2 regions of the Ihubacter massiliensis genome follow, and region 1 is predicted to be linked to the other one. Evidence: riboswitches for the same ligand, from Rfam matches in the RefSeq annotation. Region 1 holds a riboswitch; the other holds the start of a gene.
What was found. Region 1 has a riboswitch for FMN ahead of ribD (bifunctional diaminohydroxyphosphoribosylaminopyrimidine deaminase/5-amino-6-(5-phosphoribosylamino)uracil reductase RibD). Riboswitches for the same ligand answer to the same signal wherever they lie in the genome.
Positions count from the first base shown of each region.

Region 2: it holds a riboswitch for FMN, as region 1 does, so the genes downstream of both, NIA71_RS14820 (ECF transporter S component) here and ribD (bifunctional diaminohydroxyphosphoribosylaminopyrimidine deaminase/5-amino-6-(5-phosphoribosylamino)uracil reductase RibD) in region 1, are expected to answer to the same signal.

Region 1 covers NZ_JAMXVH010000001.1:3,554,599-3,559,667, forward strand. Annotated here, with positions in the region: gene phoU (phosphate signaling complex protein PhoU) at 1-377, shown strand, start outside; FMN riboswitch at 929-1,044, shown strand; gene ribD (bifunctional diaminohydroxyphosphoribosylaminopyrimidine deaminase/5-amino-6-(5-phosphoribosylamino)uracil reductase RibD) at 1,256-2,338, shown strand; gene NIA71_RS16310 (riboflavin synthase) at 2,343-2,978, shown strand; gene NIA71_RS16315 (bifunctional 3,4-dihydroxy-2-butanone-4-phosphate synthase/GTP cyclohydrolase II) at 2,990-4,192, shown strand; gene ribE (6,7-dimethyl-8-ribityllumazine synthase) at 4,207-4,668, shown strand; gene NIA71_RS16325 (DUF2804 domain-containing protein) at 4,671-5,069, opposite strand, start outside.
Region 2 covers NZ_JAMXVH010000001.1:3,193,609-3,198,677, reverse strand. Annotated here, with positions in the region: gene NIA71_RS14835 (saccharopine dehydrogenase family protein) at 1-296, shown strand, start outside; gene NIA71_RS14830 (APC family permease) at 315-1,901, shown strand; tRNA gene NIA71_RS14825 (tRNA-Pro) at 2,076-2,152, opposite strand; gene NIA71_RS14820 (ECF transporter S component) at 2,282-2,854, opposite strand; FMN riboswitch at 2,959-3,088, opposite strand; gene NIA71_RS14815 (zf-HC2 domain-containing protein) at 3,163-3,906, opposite strand; gene NIA71_RS14810 (RNA polymerase sigma factor) at 3,899-4,390, opposite strand; gene NIA71_RS14805 (hypothetical protein) at 4,540-5,069, shown strand, end outside.

The DNA of each region.
Region 1 (5,069 bases):
AGCGGATCGGCGATCACTGCGAGGACCTGGCCAAGTATGCGATCCGTATGGAAAATGAGGAATACTACAAAGAACTGATCGACCTGCCGAGGATGGCGGAGATGGCCGCAGGCATGGTGAAAAACGCCATCCGCGCTTTTTTAGACCGGGATCTCAAGCTGGCCCGCAAGGTTTGGAAAGCGGATGAGGAGGTGGATGAGCTGTTCCGCGACGTATACGAAGAACAGATCGGAATCGCGGCAACTGACTCAAAAAACGCCCGCCTTTCCATTATGTTTGCCTTTGTCGCCGCCCACCTAGAGCGCATCGCCGATTATGCGACAAACATCTGCGAGGAGACCGTGTTTTCCTTGGAAGGAGCTTATACGATGGAATAGAATGTAGGCTGACTTATTCGCGGCGGCAATCCTCTTACACTAATTTTGTATTATTGAATGAAATTAGTGTATTTTTTAACGTTTCCAGCGGGTAAATTTTGTCAAATCTGCTTTGAGTTCCGATTTTTACTGATTTTGCTCTCTGCAACGCACAACTTTTACACCATTTTACACAAAAATACGGCGTTTTCATAATGGTAAATCTATTCTATGCATGACTGGTTTGCAATTAACCCCGCGCCCTTCCTTCCAGCCTGCGATTTGTTCAATCCTGGATTTTTGTAAAAAAACATTGACAAAATATGGCTGGGGGGGGGGTATACTTATTTTAGAAGTATGGATCGCTAAAAAAATTTGGTGCTGCCGTGAGGCGAAAAATACAGAAAATGTGAGGCAGCGCTTATGTGTGTATTGTGATAAAAACGATGTGCGGCCGGTGCCTGCCGGCCCGGCTGTGCGGAGTTGAATCGCCCCCCCCCTCTCTGGCGGCACAGAAAATTTTTTTCTTGACAATACGGTCAGAAGGTCTATAATAAAAAATGAATTGAATAACAAGTCTTCGGGGTTTGGTGAAATTCCATACCGGCGGTACAGCCCGCGAGCGCCCAGCGCATGAACCGGTGAGATTCCGGTGCCGACAGTAAAGTCTGGATGAGAGAAGATGAAAGCTCTTTTGCTATGTAAATTTACCCTGAGAAATTTTCTCAGGGTTTTTGTTTAAGATAATCGGTGCCGCACGCACTGGTAAAAATCTTTACGGCAAAGGATAATCGGCATCAAAGAACGTGCCGGGATTCAGCAAAAGATAGGAATGCTGATTATAAAACAAAACTCCGAATTTGATTTCGGGGTTTTCTGTGTTTTTGGGAGGGATGAAGATGACAAAAGAAGAATATATGCGCTATGCATTAAACCTGGCGGAGCAGAGCAGAGGAAGGACCTCGCCCAACCCGCTGGTGGGAGCCGTAATCGTAAAAGGCGGCCGGATCATCGGAGAAGGCTGGCATAAGAAATACGGCGGGAACCACGCAGAGATCAATGCCTTTGAAGATGCGGCAAGGGCAGGCCACGACGTTCAGGGCGCGGAAATGTACGTAACCCTGGAGCCGTGCTCCCATTACGGCAAGACGCCGCCATGCGCCAGGGCCATCATTGAAAAGAAGGTTAAAAAGGTTTATATAGGCATGGAGGATCCCAATCCGCTGGTGGCAGGACAAGGAATTCGGATGATGGAAGAGGCGGGAATCCAGGTGGAAGCTGGAATTCTAAAGCAGGAGTGCAGCAAGATCAACGAAATTTTTCTCAAGTATATTACGGAGAAAAGACCGTTCGTTGTAATGAAAACAGCCATGACACTGGACGGCAAGATTGCGGCGCGAACGGGAGATTCCAAATGGGTCAGCGGCGAAGAATCCCGCAGTCTGGTGCAAGAGATGCGTAATAGCCTCACAGGAATCATGGTAGGAATCGGGACGGTGCTTGCCGACGATCCCAGGCTGACCTGCCGCAAAGAAGGCGGCCGGGATCCGGTACGCATCATCGTTGACAGCCATTTGAAGATACCCCTTTCAGCCAAGGTCCTGCAAGATGATAATTACATCCTGGCGGCCACGTCAGATTGCGACCCGGAAAAAAAGAAACGATTAGGTGATCGAGTATTGCTTACCAAGAGCAGAGACGGACAGGTGGATTTGGATGATTTGATGATGCAGCTGGGAAAGCGGGGAATCGACAGCATCTTGCTGGAAGGGGGCGGCAGGCTCAATGAATCGGCATTGAAAGCCGGTATCGTGGATCGGGTTATTTTCTTTATCGCACCGAAAATAATCGGCGGAAAAGATGCGCCGACGCCGGTGGAAGGTGAAGGCCTGGCCCGCATGGATGAAGCCATATCATTGGATAACGTCCAGTTTGAAAAAATAGGCGAAGATTTGATGATTCAAGCCATACCAAAGAGGTGAGAACATGTTTACAGGAATCATAGAGGAGATCGGCTGTCTGATGGAGAGCCGGCAGGGAAGCCTGCGGATCCGGGCAAAGAAGGTCCTGGAGGACGTCCATCTGGGGGACAGCATCGCAGTCAACGGAGTCTGTCTGACCGTTACCGGATTTGATGCGGCTTCCTTTTCCGTGGACGTTATGGCGGAAACCTTGCGCCGCAGCAACCTGGGAGGGTTGTCAACTGGCAGCAGGGTCAACCTGGAACGGGCCATGGCTGCGGACGGCCGTTTTGGCGGACACATCGTCAGCGGGCATATCGACGACACCGGAACGATAACACGCCTGGAGCAAGAAGGGAATGCCGTATGGGTTACGGTTTCGTGCAGGAAAGAGCTGCTCCGCTACATTGCGGAAAAAGGTTCAATAACCATTGACGGCATCAGCTTAACCGTAGCCAGTCTTTGGGAGCATGGGTTTCAAGTTTCCATTATTCCCCATACGGGATCGGAAACCACCCTGCTGGAGAAAAAAACAGGCGATTTGGTTAACCTGGAGACTGATCTCATAGCAAAATATATCGAAAGACTCATGCGGCCCGCCGCAGCAGAACCGGCAAAGAGCAGCATTGATCTGGAGTTTTTACAGAAAAATGGATTTTAGGAGGATAAAAAATGAGCAGCTTTGGAACGATTGAACAAGCGTTAGAGGATTTGAAAAACGGCAAGATCATTGTATGTACCGATGATCCGGACAGGGAAAACGAAGGCGATTTTATTTGTGCGGCTGAGTTTGCAACGCCGGAAAACGTGAATTTTATGGCCTGCTATGGGAAAGGGCTGATCTGCATGCCCATGAGCGGACAAATGACGCAAAAGCTGGGGCTGGCACAGATGGTCGACAACAACACGGATAACCATGCAACAGCCTTTACGGTTTCCATCGACCATGTGGATACCACTACCGGCATTTCTGCCCACGAACGATCTGTGACTGCCATGAAATGTGCGGAGGACCGGGTACAGCCGTGTGACTTCCGCCGTCCGGGGCATATGTTCCCTTTGGAGGCTAAGCCCAAAGGCGTTCTGGAAAGGGAAGGTCATACAGAAGCAACCGTTGATCTGATGCGCCTGGCCGGCCTCAAAGAATGCGGTCTCTGCTGTGAAATCATGCGGGAAGATGGAACCATGATGCGGAGGACCGAGCTCATGGAACTGGCCAGAGAGCACGGTATGACCTTTATTACCATCAAAGACTTAATCGCCTACCGAAAGCGCCATGATAAAATTATGGAACGGGTTGTAGAAGCCGATTTCCCGACCAAATACGGACAGTTTCGCATCTATGGCTATATTAACAAGCTCAACGGGGAGCATCATGTAGCTATGACCATGGGCGATGTGGAAAACGGCGATCCGGTACTGGTACGCGTTCATTCCGAATGTTTGACTGGAGATGCGCTTGGCAGCGCCAGGTGCGACTGCGGCGACCAGTACGATGCGGCGATGCGGATGATCGCCCAGGAAGGCCGGGGAATCATGGTCTACCTGCGGCAGGAAGGCCGGGGCATCGGTCTTATCAATAAGCTGAAAGCCTATGCGCTCCAGGACCAGGGAATGGACACGGTGGACGCCAACATCGCTCTGGGCTTTGACGCGGACCTGCGTGACTACACAGTGGGAGCACAGATTTTGGAAGACCTGGGTGCCACCACCCTCCGTGTTATGACCAACAACCCGGATAAAATAAGCGGCCTTGAAAGCTACGGCATCGATGTGGTGCAGCGGGTGCCCATTGAGACAAAGATCAAGCCGGAAAGTGAATTCTACATGCAGACCAAGAAAGAAAAGATGGGCCACGTGCTCCATTCATGTTAAGGAGGTAAAGGAAAGTGAAAGTTTTAGAAGGAAATTTAATCGCACAAGGACTGAAGATTGGAATTGTTGCAGGCAGGTTTAATGAGTTCATCGGCAGCAAGCTGCTGTCAGGGGCAATCGATACCCTGAAGCGCCATGGAATGGATGAAGATGCCATCAGTGTGGCCTGGGTTCCGGGGGCCTTTGAGATTCCGCTGATTGCCAAGAAAATGGCAAAGAGCGGAAAGTATGACGCCGTCATCTGTCTGGGCGCTGTCATTCGCGGAGCAACCGCCCATTTTGAATATGTAAGCGCGGAGGTGTCCAAAGGAATCGCATCCGTAGGGCTGGACAGCGAGATTCCGGTGATCTTTGGAGTACTCACTGTGGATTCCATCGAGCAGGCTATTGAACGGGCAGGAACCAAGGCCGGAAACAAAGGCAGCGAAGCCGCAGCTGCTGCCATCGAAATGGTCAATCTGATCAAAGAAATCTAATGCTACCATTTATTGAAGACTTTCTCGGCAAATCCGAGGAAGTCTTTTATTGTCAGAACCGTTCCGTCATCGAGAACGACTCGCCCGGTGTACAACCCGAATACCTGGTGCTGATCGCTGCACAGAATTCCCAGATTGGTCTTAGCTGCCCGGTCGATAATGGGATGGAAGATCATTTTAAAACGATCGTCATCGCTGGTAAAAAACCAGGGCTCCAGGTAATTGTCCACCCCGTTTAATGTGGGAATGTTAAAGGTCACACGGGACAGCTTGTGGGCTTTATGCCCATAAAAGAGCATGTTTTCCGTGGCCTCCGAATCATCGCCAAAGCCGCAGCCGATGTTAAAGCCGAAGGGTACTCCATCCAGCAGACCGGAGCTGCTTCCCCAGTACCAGGTGTT
Region 2 (5,069 bases), 360 kb from region 1:
GAAAACAGAGAAAAATCTTTATGTATCAGAGTACGGACCAGCAGGAATCTTTGAAACGTTTCGGGACACAGGCGGTCGTTTCCCAGACAGGCTTCGGCGCTTCCATCGGAATCGAGCTGGTGGGCAGAGGCATTTGGACCGGAAAAGGCGTTCAGACTCCGGAATGTTTCGACGCGGTACCATATCTGAAGATCATGCAGGAAGCCAATTTCCCATTTGGTATTGTTGAGTACGAATCGGAATATAAGGCGGAAAAAGATCAGAAAGACTTGCAGGCACTGTTCGAAGCGCTATAAACACAAGGAGGAACCTTTATGCATATTCCAAGTCAAGCAGGGGAAGTCCTGCTTGAGAATGAAAACCCGTCATTAAAAAAATCTGCTGTAAAGCTGTCCACCGTATTTTTTCTGCTCTATTGCTATATCGCAGGAGGCTCTTATGGAATCGAGGATATGGTGGGCCAGGCAGGCCCGGGGATGGCAATTCTTCTGCTGGTTCTGCTGGCCATTTTCTGGGGATTGCCCTACGGATTAATCTGCGCGGAAATGAGTTCCACCTATCCGGAAGCAGGCGGGATCTATGTGTGGGTAAGGGAAACGTTTGGAGACTTTTGGGGATATAACTGCGGTTGGTGGTATACGCTGATGGGATTTATCGACACCGCGGTATACCTGGTCCTTGCAGTCAGCTACATAGAGAGCTTTATTGAGATGTCGACGTTAGCCCGGATTGCGCTGATCGTAGCATTGGTCGTTATTTTTACCTATATTAATGTAAAAGGTTTGGAAATGCTGGGGGCCAGCACCATTATTTTGGGTATCATCAGCCTGGTTCCCTTTGCGCTGCTGACAATTATGGGGTTTGTAAACTGGCAGACAAACCCCTGCCTCCCTTTTTTCAATACGGAGAGCGGAGCGTTGGGCAGCTTTGGCCTGGCGCTGGTTGTCGGCATGTGGATGTATTCCGGCTATGAGGCCATTTCCGCCCTGGGAGGTGAGATCGAAGGTGCGTCCAAACTGATTCCAAAAGGGTTGATGCTGGCGATCCCTTTCGTAGCATTGACTTATATTCTGCCGACGGTAGCAGGTATTGCTGGGCTGCCGGAAGGGACCTGGTCCCAGTGGAGCGCGGAAGAAGGGCTTTCCTATGTGGAGATTGGAGGCATGATCGGCGGAAAGCCGCTGATGATTATCTTTGTCATAGGCGCGGTGTTTGCCAACCTTGCGATTTACAACGATTATGTGGCATCCTCCAGCAGAGCGCCTTTTGTTATGGCGGAAGACAGGCTATTCCCCAGATTTTTTATGAAAGTGGATAAAAAGAATGGAACGCCGTATGTGGCGATCTGCGTTGTAACCGCAGCCACTCTGCTGCTGGCGATGATTGGCTCCTTCGATGTCCTGATTGTTATGGATGTTTTCCTTTATATGTTCTGCCTGCTGCTGGTCTTTGGCAGTGCCGTGTATATACGCTTTAAAAAGCCAGATTTACACGGCGAATACCGGATTCCGGTAGGCAAGAAATTATTCTTTGTCATTGCACTGTTCCCGATTGCAATTTGCATCATCGCCCTCTGTACCAATGGGCTCGGAGCTGTGATTATCGGGATTGTTGCCCTTTTATCCGGTCCAATCACTTACTATCTGTTTAAAGAGATGTATGGCGGAAGGGACGGGGAAGGCTATTGTGCCGAGCTGACCATACACACCAAGCTTTGGGCATGGCTGGTTCCTCTGTATGCAGCCTTCCAGTGGAAAAAGCATCGGTACCGCAGCAAGCTTGCGGCCCGGTCCATGGAGCGAATGATGATTCTTAATATCTGCACCTGGATGCTGATTCTGCTGGTGGCAGTCGGCTGTCTCAAATTCGGTTTAATTGATTTGATCATGGCATCGGCATAAAAAAGTGTGAATGACGGGAGCACAGCTCCCTATTCACACATGTCGGCCGCAAGGGCCGACACTTTGCAAGGTACTTTCTTTGAAACTCCGTCAATATCGATTGCATCGATATTTCCTGCGTTATAAAAGAAAAAGACAAGTTCCAACTTTTCTCTTAGTTGAAACTTGTCTTACTGGTCTGAGTGACAGGAATTGAACCTGCGGCCTCGTGGACCCCATCCACGCGCGCTACCAAACTGCGCCACACCCAGCCGCTGCGAATTTCAGATTCTCTTCTATTTTACCACATAAAATCGGATTGACAACCACCAATTTAAAAATACCCGGCAGAATTTTATAATCCGCCGGGTATCTTCTTATATGGACAATTACATGAATCTCTATTTGTGCAGGAATTTAGATATTCTCTTATAAAGGAAGAAGGTCAGCACTGCATTGATCCCTGCCTTTGTAAAATTGAAGGCGATAATAACCGGAATCATGGCCACGACTGCTGATCTTGGTGCGCCCATAAAATACGGTGTAATCAGAATGTTGGCCGGGACCATTATCACTACCATGGCCAGGACTCCGCAAAGAAGTGCAATGATCGCCTTTTTTCTAGTCTTTTCGCCTCTGTAGATAAACCCTGCTACCAGAACAAATGCTCCTGTGGCGATCACGTGCATCAGAATTCCATAAACCCCGCTGGCTGAACTGACCGTAAGTCCCTGAATGACAGAAGTCACCACTGTCAGAAGGAGCCCCGCCCAAGGTCCGAAAGCAAAGGTTCCGATCAGAATTGGAATATCCGCCGGGTCATATTCGTAAAATGCCGTAAACATTGGGATATGTATAAAATATACCAATACAACCGATATGGCTACCAGCATGCCCATCTTGGCCAATTTCACTGAGTTGGACTGTCTGTGTCCGCTTTGATTTAAGTTCTCTCCCATTTTTGCCTCGCTCATTTTTTGATTCCTCCATTTTCTATGAATAAGTTCAGGAATCTGTCAGGTCACTAAAAAACCCTGGAATAAATTCCAGGGCAAAGTCACTAAATACAAGAACCGTATCCGTGTTTCTTTCATCCGGACTATACCGTCGGTACGGGGATCTGACCCGTTCGGCCAAAAAGGCTCGTGGACTCGTAGCTCATGCTCATTACCACCGGTGAGGAATTTCGCCTCGCCCTGAAACAGATTTGTTTTTACGATAATATTATAGTGGGAAATCGGGGCGTTGTCAAATTTTTGTTGTAAAATGCGTTTTAATCCCCCTATTGATCCGCCTTTACAATTCTTTCTCCGGCCACCGCATTCCATTCATCGATTTGCCGATAGACCCGATCCTTAAAATCATCGGATACCCATAGTAGATAACGGGGCGAACCGGGGGTGGCCTGATAATATGCGGCCACGGTTCTCATTTTCTGTTCCCTCCCATCCTCAAATTGTGTAACGCCGTCCACACTGTCCTCCGGATCAGAAGAAAAGGTCATGGTCACCTCATTTTTCATGGGTTTTCTTTTAAAGGTCCTGCTCCACATAGAGCTGGTACAGTGAATAACCTCCGCCAAATATTCATACTGTTCATTTTCCGCCACCAGCTCGGCTTCCCCATAGAGACCTTCGTATGACGGTCCGCTAAAAGTCAAGTTATACTTAGTAGGTGTTTTTTTATCCTGCACCACCGAAACCTTTACCTCTTCATAGGACATGGGCGTTTCCACCAGCTGCATAAAGATCGATAGCCCCGTCCAAAGGCCTGCCAAAAGCGCTGTAATAACAGCCAGGATCACATACTTTTTTCGGATTTTCTTTTTTATTCTCTGTAAAGCGCTTTTCCCTTCATCAGCAGTGATGGGAGCCTCGACCGGCATGTTCATTTGTTCGAATATTTTTTTACAATCACTGCATTGCGCCAGATGCTCATCCACAAGCTTTTGGCTCTCCTCACTGCAGATACCGTCCATATACAGCGGCAGCAAATCTCTTACTGTTTTGCATTCCAATCTATTCATGCTGTTCCTCCTCCAACCTTTCCTGAATCTTCACTTTGGCCCGATAATAAATCACTCGGGCCCAGCCTTCGCTTTTGCCGAAAATTTGCCCAATTTCTTTAAACGGCAGTTCGCCAAAGGTCCGGACAGAAAAGACCTCTTTGTACGGCTCCTCCATATGATGAAGGATTTGATAAATTTGCAGGGCGCTTTCTTTTTTAATAAAATCCGCCTCTGTATCCGTTCGGTCCGGCTGCTCCAGATCCAGCTCTCCAGCCACATGTTTATCTTTCTTTAATTCTCTTAAATAAGTATGCTTGGCGATTTGGCAAAGCCACACGCGCAGATCGCAGTCACCACGAAAAGAATCGATTCCCTTGAGCGCTTTGAAAAAGGTTTCCTGCGTGATTTCTTCCGCAGTCTCTTTGCTTTGGCTCAAAGCAAAAATATATTTATAGACGTCTTTAAAATATTGATTGTAGATTTCATCAAAATGCTTCACCATCTCACCTCTTTAGCTATATGACTCCTCAGACGGAAAAACGTTACAGCTTTTTTAAGCATACCACAAAATTTTTCGTTCATTAATGTTTCTTTAATCTTCCCGTGGTTTAATAAACACATAATCAAGAAGCATATAAAGGAGGGAGTAATATGAATACAGGTATCGCAAGGAAAGCCACTGCCATCATTCTGACGCTGGCTATGATCATGACCATGGGAATCTTTACTACCGGAACCGTATCCGCCGCCAGTTCGTCGGCGCCGAAGATCGAAAAAATCAAGTATGACGGCAAAGGAAAAGTCGAAGTTGATTTTTATGGTAAGGTCAAGTATAAAAAAGTCAAAGTAACGGTCAAGGACAATTCCGGCAAGAAGTATAAGGCTTCTATCCGGGACAAGGATAATGATGAGCTGGAATTTAAAATCAAAAAATACAAAAAGGGGAAAAAATACACATTCACTATTAAAGGTATCAAAAAAGCCAAGGCATCAAAATACACTTCTGTGAAGGGAAAAGTAAAAATTCCGGCAGCCAAATCGGCAAAGAACAATATTAAGATGAAAGACATTGACTACGACTACGAAGATCAGGAAGTAAGCTTTGATTTCAAAACCAAAGTGCAATGGAAAAACCCAAAAGTTAAGATTACAGATTCCAATGGAAACTCTTACAGCACCAG